Regions from separate parts of the Microbacterium sp. CGR2 genome, predicted to be linked through region 1. Evidence: predicted binding sites of a transcription regulator. Region 1 holds the regulator's gene; the other holds the start of a gene.
The links. Region 1 encodes HrcA, which represses chaperone genes, less so after heat shock. Its sites were predicted from a motif close to TTNGCACTCGNNNNNNNCGAGTGCNAA; they were not measured.
Positions count from the first base shown of each region.

Region 1 (7,289 bases):
GGTCCTGGGCGCTGAGCACCGCGGCGATCGGCGCGATTGGCGAACTCAGCCGCCTGCTCACGTTCGAATCGCTGAGCGGTGCGCTTCTCGTCGTACTCGCTGTACGCGTCGACGATGCGGCCGACGAGCGAGTGGCGCACCACATCGTCACTGGTGAGCCGGGAGAAGTGGATGTCCTCGATGCCGTCGAGCACGCGCGTCACCAGTCGCAGGCCCGAGGCTCCTTGCGGGAGGTCGACCTGCGTGATGTCGCCGGTGACGACCATTCTGGTGCCGAAGCCCAGGCGGGTGAGGAACATCTTCATCTGCTCGGGTGTGGTGTTCTGCGCCTCGTCGAGCACCACGAACGAGTCGTTGAGCGTGCGCCCACGCATGTAGGCGAGCGGTGCGACCTCGATCGTTCCGGTGGCCATCAGCCGTGGGACGATCTCCGGGTCCATCATCTCGTTGAGCGCGTCGTAGAGCGGACGCAGATACGGATCGATCTTGTCGGTCAGGGTGCCGGGCAGGAATCCGAGCCGCTCCCCCGCTTCGACAGCCGGACGCGTCAGGATGATGCGGGTGACCTCTTTGCGCTGCAGAGCCTGCACGGCCTTGGCCATCGCGAGGTAGGTCTTTCCCGTTCCGGCGGGACCGATGCCGAACACGATCGTGTTCTCCTCGATCGCGTCGACATACTCCTTCTGACCGAGCGTCTTCGGGCGGATGACCTTGCCTCGCGTCGACAGGATCGCCTCGCCGAGCACCTCGCTCGGGCGCGGACCGCCTTCCTGACGCAGCATCCGCGCCGAGTTCGACACGTCGCTCGGCGCCAGGTCGTGACCGGCCTTGGTCATCGCCATCAGCTCGTCGACGAGGTTCTTGGCCTTCGCCACCGGTTCCGTGTCGCCGCTCACCGTGATCTCGTTGCCGCGCACGAGAACCTGCACATCGGGGTGCTCCTTCTCGAGCATCCGCAGCAGACGATCTTGCGGGCCGAGCAGCTGCACCATCGCGACGCCGTCGGCATAGATCTTCTCGACGGACTCGGGCGGTCGGGCGTTCAGGCTGCGCTCCTGCGGTTCGTGGTTGTCAGGCACCGACACTCTTCTCGGTCAGTCCGCCACCCAGAACGTGGGCGTGGACGTGGAATACGGTTTGGCCGGCCTCTGCGCCGGTGTTGAAGATCAGACGGAAGTCGCCGTTCTCCGTGTGCTGGGCGGCCAGGTCTTTCGCGAACGCGACCATCTCGGCCAGCAGCGACGGGTCAGCGGCGGCGAGCTCGGTGATATCCCGGTACTCGGCCGACTTCGGCACGACGAGGAGGTGCACGGGCGCCTGCGGTGCGATGTCTCGCAGCGCGAACACGCGGTCGGTCTCGCCGAGGATCTCCGCAGGGATCTCCCCGTTCAGAATGCGCGTGAAGATCGAGGGTTCCGTCATGGAGTCAAGTCTACTGACCGGCGTCCACACCGGCCCGGTCCGCCGTGCATCGCCCCCGTTCGCCCAGAGGTAATCACCAGCGGTCGAGTGCGACCGACAGCACCGCGATCGCGGCAGGGCCGGCCGTCGACGTGCGCAGCACGGTGTCGCCGAGCAGTACGCGCTCCGCCCCCGCGTCCGTCAGCCGCGTGAGTTCCTCTTCGGATATCCCACCCTCGGGGCCCACCACCAGCACCAGGTCGCGTCCATCGGGCCGGATCTCGGAAAGGCGAACGGATGCCGTCGGATCCAGCAGCAGCACTCGCTGCGACGAAACGCGCTCGACGAGCTGCTTCGTCGACACCGGCGCTGCGACTGCGGGCACCCACGCCCGATGAGCCTGCTTGGCCGCTTCGCGCACGATCGTCGCCCACCGCTCGCGGCCCTTCACCGCCTTCGGCCCCTCCCAGCGGGAGACGCTCCGGGCCGCCTGCCACGGGACGATCTCATCGACGCCGAGCTCGCATGCGGCCTGCACGGCCAACTCGTCGCGGTCGCCCTTGGCAAGAGCCTGGACGAGCACGATCCGCGGTGACGGAGCAGCACGCTCGGTCCGCTCGTCGACGCGCACGTCCACGCGAGACGGGGTGACGTCCTCCGCCACGCCGGTCAGCCATACCCCGGTGCCGTCGCCGACGGTCACGGTCTCGCCGACGCGGAGGCGGCGCACCACCGCCGCGTGCTTGGCCTCAGCGCCGGTGAGCGACACGACATCGCCGACCGCGGCATCCGTCGACGATTCGACCAGGAAGTGCAGCGCCACGATCAGTGCGTGCGGAACCGGTCGCGGAGCTTCGAGAACAGTCCCTGCTGGAACTGGGCGAGCTGCGGCCCGGGCGCTTTCGCCTTCTTCGCGAAGTCTTCGATCAAGGCGCGCTGAGTGGAGTCCAGCTTGGTCGGCGTGACCACCTGCACACCGACGCGGAGGTCACCGCGCTGGTTGCCGCGCAGCGGCGTGATGCCGCGCCCCTTGATCGTGAGCACGTCGCCGGACTGGACGCCGGGGCGGATCTCCAGATCCACTTCGCCGTCGAGTCCCTGGATCGACGTGTCCGTGCCGAGAATGGCATCCGTCATCGACACCTCCAGGGTCGCGAGCAGATCGTCACCCTCACGGCTGAAGGCGGGATGCGCGTTCACGGTGACCTCGACGTACAGGTCTCCGTTGGGGCCGCCGGCCTTGCCGACCTCACCCGAGCCCGGAAGCTGCAGGCGAAGTCCGGTCTCGACGCCGGCGGGGATGTCGAGCGACACGGTACGGCGGGACCGCACGCGTCCCTGCCCGGCGCAGGTCGGGCACGGATACGGGATCGTCGTGCCGTAGCCTTCGCAGGTTCCGCACGGCTGCGAGGTGACGACGTTGCCGAGCAGGCTGCGCACCTGGCGCTGTACATGGCCCGAGCCGCCGCAGATGTCGCACGTGACGGGCGACGTGCCTTCCTGGCAGCACGAACCCTGGCATGTCTCGCACAGAACGGCCGTGTCGACCTCGATGTCACGATGCGCTCCGAAGACGACATCGCCGAGATCGAGGGTGACGCGGACGAGGGCATCCTGGCCGCGCTCCCGGCGCGACCGCGGACGACCACCGCGTCCGCCTCCCTGCGACGCGCCGAAGAACGTCTCGAAGATGTCGCCGAAGCCGCCGAAGCCGTTGAAGTTGCCTGCTGCGCCGTCACCGCCGCCCATGTCGTAGCGGCGCCGCGAATCGTCGTCGCTGAGCACGTCGTACGCGTGGGTGACGAGCTTGAAGCGCTCGGCAGCGTCTTCGCCCGGGTTCACGTCGGGGTGCAGCTGACGCGCCAGGCGTCGGTATGCCTTCTTGATCTCGTCGGTGGAAGCGTCCCGGGACACCCCGAGAACCTCATAGTGATCCGCCACAATCGCCTTTCTGCGTGTGTCTCTGGTGGCCGTCGCCTCAGCGAGCGGCCTCGTCTTCGTCGAGCATCCGCGACAGATAGCGGGCGACCGCCCGCGCTGCGGCGAGATTGCTCGGATAGTCCATGCGCGTCGGCCCCATCACGCCGACGCGCGCCGTGCCGCTGGGAGCGGCATAGTTGCTGGCGACGATGGACGCCTCGCCGAGACCGAACGGGGCGTTCTCGGTGCCGATGCTGGCTGCCAGGCCGTGCTCGTCGGTGACCATCTCGCTCATCAACCGGAGCAGCGTCACCTGCTCTTCGATCGCCTCGAGCAGAGGATGGATGCTGCCACGGAAGTCTTGTTCGCGGCGGGCGAGCGTCGCCGCCCCCGCCATCACGAGCCGCTCCTGGCGGAACTCGCCGAGTTCTTCTTCGACGACGGCGGCGAGGGCATGCAGTGCTGCGTCGTCGGGCCGTTCCTCGGTCGTGCCACGGAGGTTCTGCAGGCGCTCCGCCGCATCACTCACGGCCTGACCGGTGATCAGGGCGGAAAGGCGCGCCCGCAGCATCATGGTCTCGGCCTCGTCGACATCGACGGGCAGGGCGGCCATCCGCTGGGAGACGCCGCCCGCATCGGTGACGAGCACGATCAGCATGCGATTGGGAGCGAGCGCCACCAGCTCGAGATGCGTGATGTGCGCGCGTGCGAACGACGGGTACTGCGCCAGCGCGACCTGGCCGGTCAGCTGGGTCAACACCCGCACCGTGCGGATCATGAGGTCGTCGAGGTCGGTCGGTGCGGTGAGGAACGACTCGATCGCGGTGCGCTGCGCGACGCTGAGCGGGCGCAGTTGCGCCAGATGATTGACGAAGACGCGATAGCCCTTGTCGGTGGGCACGCGGCCCGACGACGTATGCGGAGCCGCGATGAGTTCCTCGTCTTCGAGGAGAGCCATGTCGTTGCGGATGGTGGCCGCGGACACCCCGAACGAGTAGCGATCGACGATCGAGCGGCTGCCGACCGGCTCGTGAGTTTCGACGTAGTCCTGCACGATCGCGCGGAGAACCTGGAGCCCTCGTTCTGAGACCATCACCTTCTCCTCTCGCCGGCACTCGGACACTCGTTGGCACTCTGATGTTCCGAGTGCCAATCCTACTCCTCAGAGCCGACGAGACGCTGAGTCAATCGGTCAGTTCCCGGACGACGGCGTCAGCCAGGAGGCGCCCGCGGAGCGTGAGCTGGATGCGGCCTCCGATGGCGGCGGTGGGATCGACGAGTCCGTCGGCGATGAGCCCGGCGACCCTGGTTCGATTGGCGAGCGGAATCGTGTCGATCGAGATGCCCTCTCGAATGCGGCTGAGCAGCAGGATGCGCTCCAGCAGACGGGATTCGTCGTCGGGCCGCTCGATGCCGGCAGCGGGAGATTCGGATGCTGCGAGCCGCTGCGCGTAGGCCGCGGGGTGCTTCACATTCCACCAGCGAAGACCGGCCACATGGCTATGGGCGCCCGGGCCGAATCCCCACCAGTCACTCCCCCGCCAGTATGCGAGGTTGTGCCGTGAGCGATTCTCCTCCGACGTGCCGGAGGCCGGCGACCGACGTGCCCAGTTGCTCACCTCGTACCAGTCGAACCCGGCGGCAGCGAGGCGCGCATCGGCGAGCTCGTACATGTCCGCCTGCAGATCGTCGTCGGGCGTCGGTACCTCGCCGCGTCGAATCTGCCTGGCGAGCTTGGTGCCGTCCTCGATGATCAGTGCGTACGCGGAGATGTGCTCGGAGTCGAGTTCCAGCGCGGCGTCGAGCGATGCTTCCCAGTCCGAGAGGGATTCACCGGGGGCACCGTAGATGAGGTCGACGCTGACCGCGAGGCCCGCGGCCTTCGCTGCGGCGACGGCCGTGCGCACGTTGTCCGGTTGGTGCGTCCGGTCGAGCGCCGCGAGGACGTGCGGCACGGCGGACTGCATGCCGATCGACAGACGCGTCACGCCGGCGTCGGCGAGGGTGCGCGCGACCTCGGGCGTCACCGTGTCGGGGTTGGCTTCGACGGTGATCTCGGCGTCGGCGGCCAAGCCGAAGGCGGATGCTGCGGCGCCGAGCATCCTCGCCAGGTCGCCCGCCGGAAGCAGTGTGGGCGTTCCGCCTCCGAAGAAGACGGTGTCCATCGGCCGGAGCGCGTCGGCCTCCGCGAGCACTCGGCGCGCCATCTCGATCTCGGCGATGAGCGTCGAGGCGTAGTCTTCCTGCTTCGCGCCGCGCAGCTCACTCGACGTGTACGTGTTGAAATCGCAGTACCCGCAGCGCACACGGCAGAAGGGCACGTGAAGGTAAGCCGAGAACGGCACCGCGCGGTCGATCGGGAGGTCGGCGGGCAGTCGGCCGTCGGGCGGCGCAGGGTCGCCGAGCGGGAGGGGTCCCGCCATCAGAGCATGCTCGTCATCAGACCGGAGTGGCGTACAGCGGAGAGATCGCCCGCAGATAACGGGCGAAGAGTTCGCGCCGACGGCGCTTGACCAGCACCGGCAGCACCCGGTAGAGAAGCGAATTCGGCCGATCGAAGGCACGAACGGTGAACCACACCTCGTCAGTGTCTTCGCGCCACTCGACGTCGAAGGACTCCTCGCCGCTGACCACCGAGCCGCCGACGGTGCCGAGGACGAACCCGATCCGCCGAGTCTCCTCGGTGACCGAGATCACCCGTAGCTCCGAATCGGCACGCATGCCGCCGACGCGTCCTTTGAGGTGCAGGGTCATGCCCGCGCCGACGAAAGGCGTTCCCTCGGCGTCGTAGCGCGGCTCGACGTCACGCTTGCTCGGAGCGATCGGGTTGCCCTCGGCATCGAAGCTCACACCGGCGTAGGCCGGGCCGGGAGCAGGCCGAAGGTCGTCGACCGAGAGACCGGCGGCACGCTGCGCCGTCCACGAGAGAAGCGCCTCACCGGCGGTCTGGAAGCGCTCGGCGCCGCTGCCGATACGCCAGGATTCCTCCGCCGGGATGCTGCGCTCCGGCGGGTAGTGCATCAGGTCGGGGGCGTGGGTCGCACCCACGGCCGCATAGTCCACCGTGTCGTCTCGGAAAGTCCCGCGCCGCATGAGTTCAGCCTACTTCCGGTTGCCTGAGCGATCACACCCACCCGCTGCACGACGTCTCCCGACGCGGTCGTCTGCGGGATGGAGCGGTGACGCTACTTCTTGTCTTTGCCGTCGACGTCGCCGGAGAGCGCCGCGATGAACGCCTCCTGGGGCACCTCGACGCGACCGACCATCTTCATGCGCTTCTTGCCCTCCTTCTGCTTCTCGAGGAGCTTGCGCTTACGGGTGATGTCGCCGCCGTAGCACTTGGCGAGCACATCCTTGCGGATCGCGCGGATGGTCTCGCGGGCGATGATGCGCGCGCCGATGGCTGCCTGGATCGGCACTTCGAACTGCTGACGCGGGATGAGCTTGCGCAGGCGCTCGGCCATCATCGTCCCGTAGGCGTAGGCCTTCTCGCGATGCACGATCGAGCTGAAGGCGTCGACCTTCTCTCCCTGCAGGAGGATGTCGACCTTGACGAGGTCGGCTTCCTGCTGGCCGGACGGCTCGTAATCGAGCGAGGCGTAGCCCTGGGTCTTCGACTTGAGCTGGTCGAAGAAGTCGAAGACGATCTCGCCGAGCGGCATGTTGTAGCGCAGCTCGACCCGCTCCTCGGAGAAGTACTCCATCCCCAGCAGCGTTCCGCGGCGGGTCTGGCACAGCTCCATGACGGTGCCGACGTAGTCCTTCGGCAGCAGGATCGCGGCTTTGACCATCGGCTCGGACACCGACCCGATACGCCCGTCGGGGTACTCGCTCGGGTTCGTCACGGTGACGGTCTCGCCGGTGTCGGACGTGAGGACCTCGTAGATCACGCTCGGAGCGGTGGTGATGAGGTCGAGACCGAACTCGCGTTCGAGGCGCTCCGTGATGATCTCCAGATGCAGGAGTCC
Region 1 covers NZ_RBHX01000001.1:3,119,770-3,127,058, forward strand. Annotated here, with positions in the region: gene D7252_RS15710 (PhoH family protein) at 1-992, opposite strand, end outside; gene D7252_RS15715 (HIT domain-containing protein) at 1,072-1,422, opposite strand; gene D7252_RS15720 (16S rRNA (uracil(1498)-N(3))-methyltransferase) at 1,496-2,224, opposite strand; gene dnaJ (molecular chaperone DnaJ) at 2,227-3,342, opposite strand; gene hrcA (heat-inducible transcriptional repressor HrcA) at 3,380-4,414, opposite strand; gene hemW (radical SAM family heme chaperone HemW) at 4,506-5,744, opposite strand; gene D7252_RS15740 (DUF1990 family protein) at 5,761-6,414, opposite strand; gene lepA (translation elongation factor 4) at 6,507-7,289, opposite strand, start outside.

Region 2 (7,289 bases), 1.1 Mb from region 1:
CGCTTCGGCGGACTGACCGCGGTCGACGTCGATCACCTCGAGGTCCCCCGGGGCGCCATCACGGCCCTCATCGGTCCGAACGGCGCGGGCAAGACGACCCTGTTCAACCTGCTCTGCGGCTTCGACAAGCCGAACAGCGGCACCTGGTCGTTCGACGGCACCAACCTGTCCGGCATCCCGTCCTTCAAGGTCGCCCGCATGGGCCAGGTGCGCACGTTCCAGTTGACGAAGTCGCTGTCGTTGCTCACGGTGCTCGAGAACATGAAGCTCGGCGCCACGAACCAGCGCGGCGAGGGATTCTGGGCCAGCCTGTTCCCCTTCCTCTGGCGCAAGCAGGACAGCGAGATCGAGGTGCGGGCGCACGAACTGCTCACCCGGTTCAAGCTCGATGCCAAAGAGCAGGACTTCGCCGCGTCGCTTTCCGGCGGTCAGCGCAAGCTGCTCGAGATGGCGCGGGCTCTCATGAGCGAGCCGACCCTCGTCATGCTCGACGAGCCGATGGCCGGGGTCAACCCGGCGCTGACGCAGTCGCTTCTCGATCACATCCTCGACCTCAAGGACCTCGGCATGACGGTGCTCTTCGTCGAGCACGACATGCACATGGTCCGCCACATCGCCGACTGGGTCGTCGTCATGGCGGAGGGCCGTGTCGTCGCGGAGGGTCCGCCGGACAAGGTGATGGAAGACCCCGCGGTGGTCGACGCCTACCTCGGCGCTCACCAGGACGTCGACCTCGGCGCGGTGACCGGTCGTCTTCCGGTGATCTCGGAAGATGAAGCGGTCAAGATCCGTGAGCAGATCGAGACCGAGGTCGAAGCCGAGGAATCCGCCGAGGACGCAGCCGCCGAGGAGAACAAGTCATGACCGATCCAGCGCCCGTCCGGAACGAGATCAAGAACGACGACGTCATCGTCGAACTGAAGGGTGTCCACGCCGGATATCTGCCGGGGGTGAACATCCTCAACGGCGCGAATCTCGTGGCTCACAAGGGAGAGCTCATCGGCATCATCGGCCCGAACGGCGCCGGCAAGTCGACGCTGCTCAAGGCGATCTTCGGGATGGTCGACATCCGTGCCGGCGAGATCACCGTCAAGGGCGAGAGCATCGTGGGCCTGAAGGCCGACAAGCTCGTCGCCCGTGGCGTCGGGTTCGTGCCGCAGACCAACAACGTCTTCCCCTCGCTCACCATCGAGGAGAACCTGCAGATGGGGCTCTATCAGAACCCCAAGGCCTTCTCCGAGCGCCTGGAGTTCGTCAGCAGCATCTTCGGCGAGCTGGGCAAGCGCCTCAAGCAGCGCGCCGGCTCCCTGTCCGGCGGCGAGCGGCAGATGGTCGCGATGTCGCGGGCGCTCATGATGGACCCGTCGGTGCTGCTGCTCGACGAGCCGTCCGCCGGGCTCTCCCCTGTGCGCCAGGACGACGCGTTCATCCGCGTCTCCGACATCAACAAGGCCGGCGTCACCACGATCATGGTGGAGCAGAACGCGCGTCGCTGCCTGCAGATCTGCGACCGCGGCTATGTGCTCGACCAGGGCCGTGACGCCTACGAGGGCTCGGGGCGCGAGCTGCTCAACGATCCGAAGGTCATCGGCCTCTACCTCGGCACGCTCGGAACCGACGCCGCCTGACCGGCTCCCGCGCTCCCGATTCGCGCACCCGCGCACCCGCAACCGCACACCGCGCAACACGAACGACACGCAGCACGAAGGCCCCGAGCAGGTGCTCGGGGCCTTCGCGTTATGCGTGTTACTTGATGCGGCTCGTCACGTTCTCCGCGTCGAACTCGTAGACGCCGATGGCTGCGCCCTTCGGGTCGTTGTTCTCGTCGAACGTGATCTCACCGGAGAGGCCGTCGTAGTCGGCGGTGCCACCCCCGTTGATGATCTCGGCGCACTCCTCGAACGTGGTGCACTTCTCTCCGTCGCCGGAGCCACCCGACGTGGCGCCCATCTCGGCGGCGATGGCTTCACCCTCGACAGCGCCGGCCTTCAACGCGGACAGAGCGATGAGCATCACGGCGTCGTACGCCTCGGCGGAGTACGTCACGGCGTCGATCGGCTCGTTGCCGTCGGAGGTCCAGACCTCGTTCAGCTGGTCGAGGAAGTCCTGCGGCAGCTCGGCGCCGGCGCGGGTACCCTTCGATCCCTCGAGGCTGACCGAGACGTCTGCACCCCAGTCCTTCAGGTTGCCGTCGACCAGGTACAGCGACCCGGTGTCGATGCCGGCGTTGCCGAGCAGCGGCGCGATGGTCGCGAACTGGTCGTACGACACGACGGCGACAGCATCCGGCTTCGCTGCCGAGATCGTCTGCACCTGTGCGTTGAACTGCCCGTCGCCCTGGTTGTAGGACGCCTCGGCGACGACCTCGCCGCCGGTGCCCTCGAACGTCGACTTGATGGCCTCGAAGAGGCCGGTGCCGTACGGGTCGTTCTGGTAGACGATGCCGAGCGTCTTGTGTCCGTCTTCGGCGATCTCGTTGCCGAGGACCTCGCCCTGCAGGTTGTCGCTGGGCGCGGTGCGGAAGTACAGCGGGTTGATACCCGAGAAGTCCGGCGATGTGTTCGACGGCGACACCGTGAGGATGCCGGCGCCGGCGTTGCCGTCGAGGATCAGCTTGGTGACGCTCGAGGATGCCGCGCCGACCATGGCCGTGATATCGGCGTTCTGGAGGTTGGTGATGGAGGTCTCGTACGCCTTGTTGTCGAGATCGCCCTCGTCGGCCGTCTCGAGTTCGATCGTCACACCGGCGTCGGCCTCGTTGATCTGCTGCACGGCCAGCTGGACGCCGGCCTCCATCGGCGCGCCGAGGAACGCGAGCGAACCGGTGGCGGGCAGCAGCGAACCGAGCTTCAGCGTCAGGTCGGCGGCGGGCTTGTCTCCACCTCCGCCCGAGGGCTCCTCGGACGGTGTGCTGCAGCCGGCGATGACCATTGCGGATGCGCCGAGCAGCGCGATCCCCGCGAAGACCTTCGCGCTGCGCGAACCCTTCAAAGCGTTCATTGATGCTCCCTTGCGTAACTGAACGTGGACATGACCACGCTCGGGTGCTCTAACACTAGGGCGAGATGTGCGCGCGCAGGGGTCGCAAGTGTTTCGGTGCGTTAACGATCCGACACCGAGTTTTGCCGCGCTGAGCCGGGCGAATCAGGTGATCGGTCCTGCCGCGGAGCCGCGACCGCGGCGTGCGCTGAGAACGAGATCCACGACGAACACCCCGATGGCGATCCAGACGATGATGAATCCGGCCCAGCGCTCCGGCGGCATCGGCTCCCCGAGCACGGCGACACCGAGGATGAACTGCATCACCGGGGTGACGAATTGGATCATGCCGATCACGGCGAGGTTCACTCTGCGGGTTCCGGCGGCGAAGAGCAGCAGGGGCACGGCCGTGACCACTCCGGCCAGTGCGAGCAGTACCGCGTGCTGCCAGCCGTTGGCCCCGATCGTGATCCCCGCCGGGGTCTGCGCGACGAGGACCAGCTGCACGACCGCGATGGGAACCAGCCAGAACGATTCGAGGGTGAGTCCGCTCACCGCATCGACGGAGGGGCCGATCTTCTTCTTGATCAGCCCGTAGACGCCGAAGGACAGGGTCAGCGACAGCGCGATCCACGGGAAGGAACGGTAAGCGGCCACGATCACGATCACGGCGATCGCGGCGATGCCGATGGCGGCCCACTGCAGCCGACGGATGCGCTCTTTCAAGACGAAGACACCCAGCAGCACCGTGGTTATCGGGTTGATGAAGTAGCCGAGACTGGTCTCGACCACATGCCCGGTCAGCGTCCCGATGACGAAGACCTGCCAGTTGACGTAGATCAGCACGCCCGCCAGCGCGGTCCAGCCGAGCAGCCGCGGCTGCGTCGCGATCACGCGGAGCGCAGCCCATCCGCGCGTGACGGTGAGCAACAGCATGCAGAACACCAACGACAGCACCACGCGCCAGGCGACGACCTCCCAGGGCCCGGTCGGGGCGAGCAGGAGGAAGTACAGCGGGAGGACACCCCAGAGGAGGTACGCGGCTCCGGCGTAGGCGACTCCGGCGGTCTGAGTGGCGCGGGTCGTGTCTGGGGTCACTGCACGAGCCTATTCGGTGCGCCGAGGGGTCGGCGCCGCGAGCGGGAAGCCGACCTCTGCGGCCAGACGCAGAAGAGGCCCGGATGCCGGAGCATCCGAGCCTCTTCGAGGACTACGCGGTTCAGCGAACGACGACGGCGAGGACGTCGCGAGCCGACAGGACGAGGTACTCGTCTGCGCCGAACTTCACCTCGGTGCCGCCGTACTTGCTGTACAGGACGCGGTCGCCGACGGAGACGTCGATCGGGACGCGGTTGCCGTTGTCATCGATACGGCCGGGGCCGACCGCCACGACCTCGCCCTCCTGGGGCTTCTCCTTGGCGGTGTCGGGGATGACCAGGCCACTCGCGGTGGTCTGCTCGGCCTCGACCTGCTTGATGACGATGCGGTCCTCGAGCGGCTTGATGGAAACCGACACGGTCTACCTCTTCTTTCTTGACGCTGACACGAAAGACTTGTTCGCACTCTCAACCCGAGAGTGCTAATGCCAGTGTATGCGCTCGGCTGGCACTCATGCAATGCGAGTGCCAATGCTTCCGCGAGTCGATCCGATCGAGGGACGTAGGCTGAGCACGTGATGTCCGAGCTGCGAGCGCTGCTGACCCCCGCCGGCCTCGAGCTGCTGGACGGGCTGGGCCCGATCGAGACGACCGCCGAAGTCGCCCGCGCCGTCTCACGTCTGCGTACCGCCGGCCACTCGCCCGAGCTCGTCTCCGCCGTGGTGGGACAGGCGCGCCTCCGCGAGAAGGCCCGAGCCAAGTTCGGTCCGTTCGCCGAGCGGATGCTGTTCACCCGCGCCGGTCTCGAGCAGGCCACCCGGCTCGGTGTCGCCGCCCGCCATGCCCAGCGGATGAGGAGCGCAGGGATCGCGCACGTCACGGACCTGGGCTGCGGAATCGGTGGGGACTCTCTCGCTTTCACGGGCGCAGGGCTCGATGTCCTCGCGGTCGACGCCGACGAGGTCACCGCCGTGATCGCGGCCTACAACCTCGCTCCGTTCGGAGACAGCGCGGTCGTGCGGCATGCCACCGCAGAAGACTCGATCACTTCCGCGCCGGCAGCTTCTGCCGCGGTGTGGATGGATCCGGCACGACGCACGGCGGGTCACGGCGAGACCCGTCGGGTGTCGGCGGACGACTACTCCCCCTCTCTCGACTGGGCGTTCGACGTGGCTTCACGCATGCCCGCCGGCATCAAGCTCGGACCGGCGCACGACCGCGATTCTCTCCCTGCGGAGGCCGAAGCGCAGTGGGTGAGCGCCGACGGCAGCGTGGTCGAGCTGGTGGTGTGGACAGGGTCGCTGGCCCGCGAGGGAGTCCGACGCGCAGCTCTCGTGATTCGCGGCGATCGGTCACATGAACTCACGGCAGGCGCTGACGCGGACGATGCCGCTGTGCGTCCGTTGGGCGCTTTCGTGCACGAGCCGGACGGCGCAGTGATCCGCGCCCGTCTCATCGGCGATGTCGCGAGAAGTCTGGATGCGGGCATGCTCGACCGGCACATCGCGTACCTGACCTCCGACTCGGCGCTGACGAGCCCGTTCGTGCAGTCGTTCCGCGTACGCGAGACGATGCCCGCCAACCCGAAGGCGATCAGTGCCGCCCTGAAGGCGAACGGCGTCGGACGCCTGGAGATCAAGAAGCGCGGCATGGACATCGACCCGGCCGCGTTCCGCAAGAAGCTCACTCTGCGCGGCGACGCGGAGGCGACGCTGATCCTCGCACGAGTCGGAAATCAGCGCCAGGCCATCCTCGCCGACCGCGTGCCCGCCGCCGACTAGGCGTCATCTCTCTTCGGGTTCGCTCGGTATCGTGACCTCGATCGGATCACCGTGCTCACCCCCGAGCTCGGTCCTGTCGCCGTCTTCCGTGCGGAACGTGGGTTGCCTTCCACCCCCGGTGATCGTGAGGTACGGCGTCTGGCCCCGGGTGTAAGCCACTTCGATGTTCCACGAGGCCGGTATCGTCCCCGCCGGCTCTTCGACCATGACCCGGAGTCCTTGACTCAGCACTTCTTGCTCGGGACCGCATTCGGTGTCGTCGGCGGCATCGACCACCAGGCAGGTCGCAAAGGTCGCGCCGGTGGCGTGGTTCGCCAGCCAGACCGGCTCGCCGTAGAAGTACCCGATGATCGACAGCCCGGCCTCGTACCCTTCATCGAACAGTTCGTGCGCCCGGTCGCGCTCGTCGCCGCTGAAGCCCTGAAGCATCGCGTCGGCCTGGGTCCAGCGATCGATCACCGCGAGCGGCTCGCCGGTCGTGGCGTAGACGAGGTAGGCGGAGACGCTGGTGGCCTCAGGCACCTCAGCGGCTGCATCCGGGCCGACGCCGTCATCGGCGGCGTCGTCGGCGTTCTCCTCCGGCGCGAGCATCACGGAGGTGGACAACCACATCGGGGTGACCTCGCTCGACTCCAGGCACACGTCGCTGGACTGGTCCGCGACGTCGAGCACCATGCACGTCGACTCCCCGCCGTCCTTCGTGGCGAACCAGACGAGAGCGTCGTCATCCTGGCCGATGGCGCGGACGGACGATTCGTCGTACCCCGCCTTCTCGGACAGCTCGAGACGGCGTTGCTGCTGCTCAGCGGTGAGGACGATTCCCTCTGACCGCTGCGCGAAGAGCGCCCAGCCCACGCCGACACCGATCACCAGCAGAAGAGCGGATGCTGCCGCCACCACCATCCAGCGACGGCGCAACGGGTTGCGCGGGGCGACGGAGTCTTCGGAGTCCGTGTTACCTCGGGAGCCCGTGGAGTCGTGAGTGTGCAAGTGCGCCGCCCGGTCGGATTCCCCGGGGCCCGGGCTCGTCGAGGGGTCGGCGTCGGAAGTTTCGGACGCCGTCGGAAGGTCGGACTCGACGACCGCCGGGCTGCGTGGAGGCGACGCGGCGGACTCGACGACCGCGGGCGGTGCCACCGCCGCCGCTTGGAGTTCGCGGAGGCGACGCGCCTCGGCATCCGTCAGCCCGCCGCCGCGGCCGTACGCCTTCGTCTGCAGGGCGCGAAGCTCACCGTCCTCAGTCGCCGGCGGCACCGACCTCGCCTCCCTCGCGGGTGATCACGAGGAATGAGGGACCGTTGCCCGCCTGCATCTCGTACCGCGTCGTCGCCCCCGACGCATCGATGCGGGAGAGGCCGAGGAGCGGGGTGTCCGCCTGGAGCGACTCGGTGTCACTGCAGGACAGCTCGATCGGGTCGGTTGCGCCGTCGTA
Region 2 covers NZ_RBHX01000001.1:1,979,523-1,986,811, reverse strand. Annotated here, with positions in the region: gene D7252_RS10155 (ABC transporter ATP-binding protein) at 1-864, shown strand, start outside; gene D7252_RS10150 (ABC transporter ATP-binding protein) at 861-1,628, shown strand; gene D7252_RS10145 (ABC transporter substrate-binding protein) at 1,747-3,000, opposite strand; gene rarD (EamA family transporter RarD) at 3,145-4,077, opposite strand; gene groES (co-chaperone GroES) at 4,199-4,495, opposite strand; gene D7252_RS10130 (THUMP-like domain-containing protein) at 4,655-5,857, shown strand; gene D7252_RS10125 (hypothetical protein) at 5,861-7,111, opposite strand; gene D7252_RS10120 (hypothetical protein) at 7,095-7,289, opposite strand, start outside.
Region 2: groES (co-chaperone GroES) is a predicted target of HrcA. The motif match lies at 4,582-4,608, and genes of this name have one in related genera.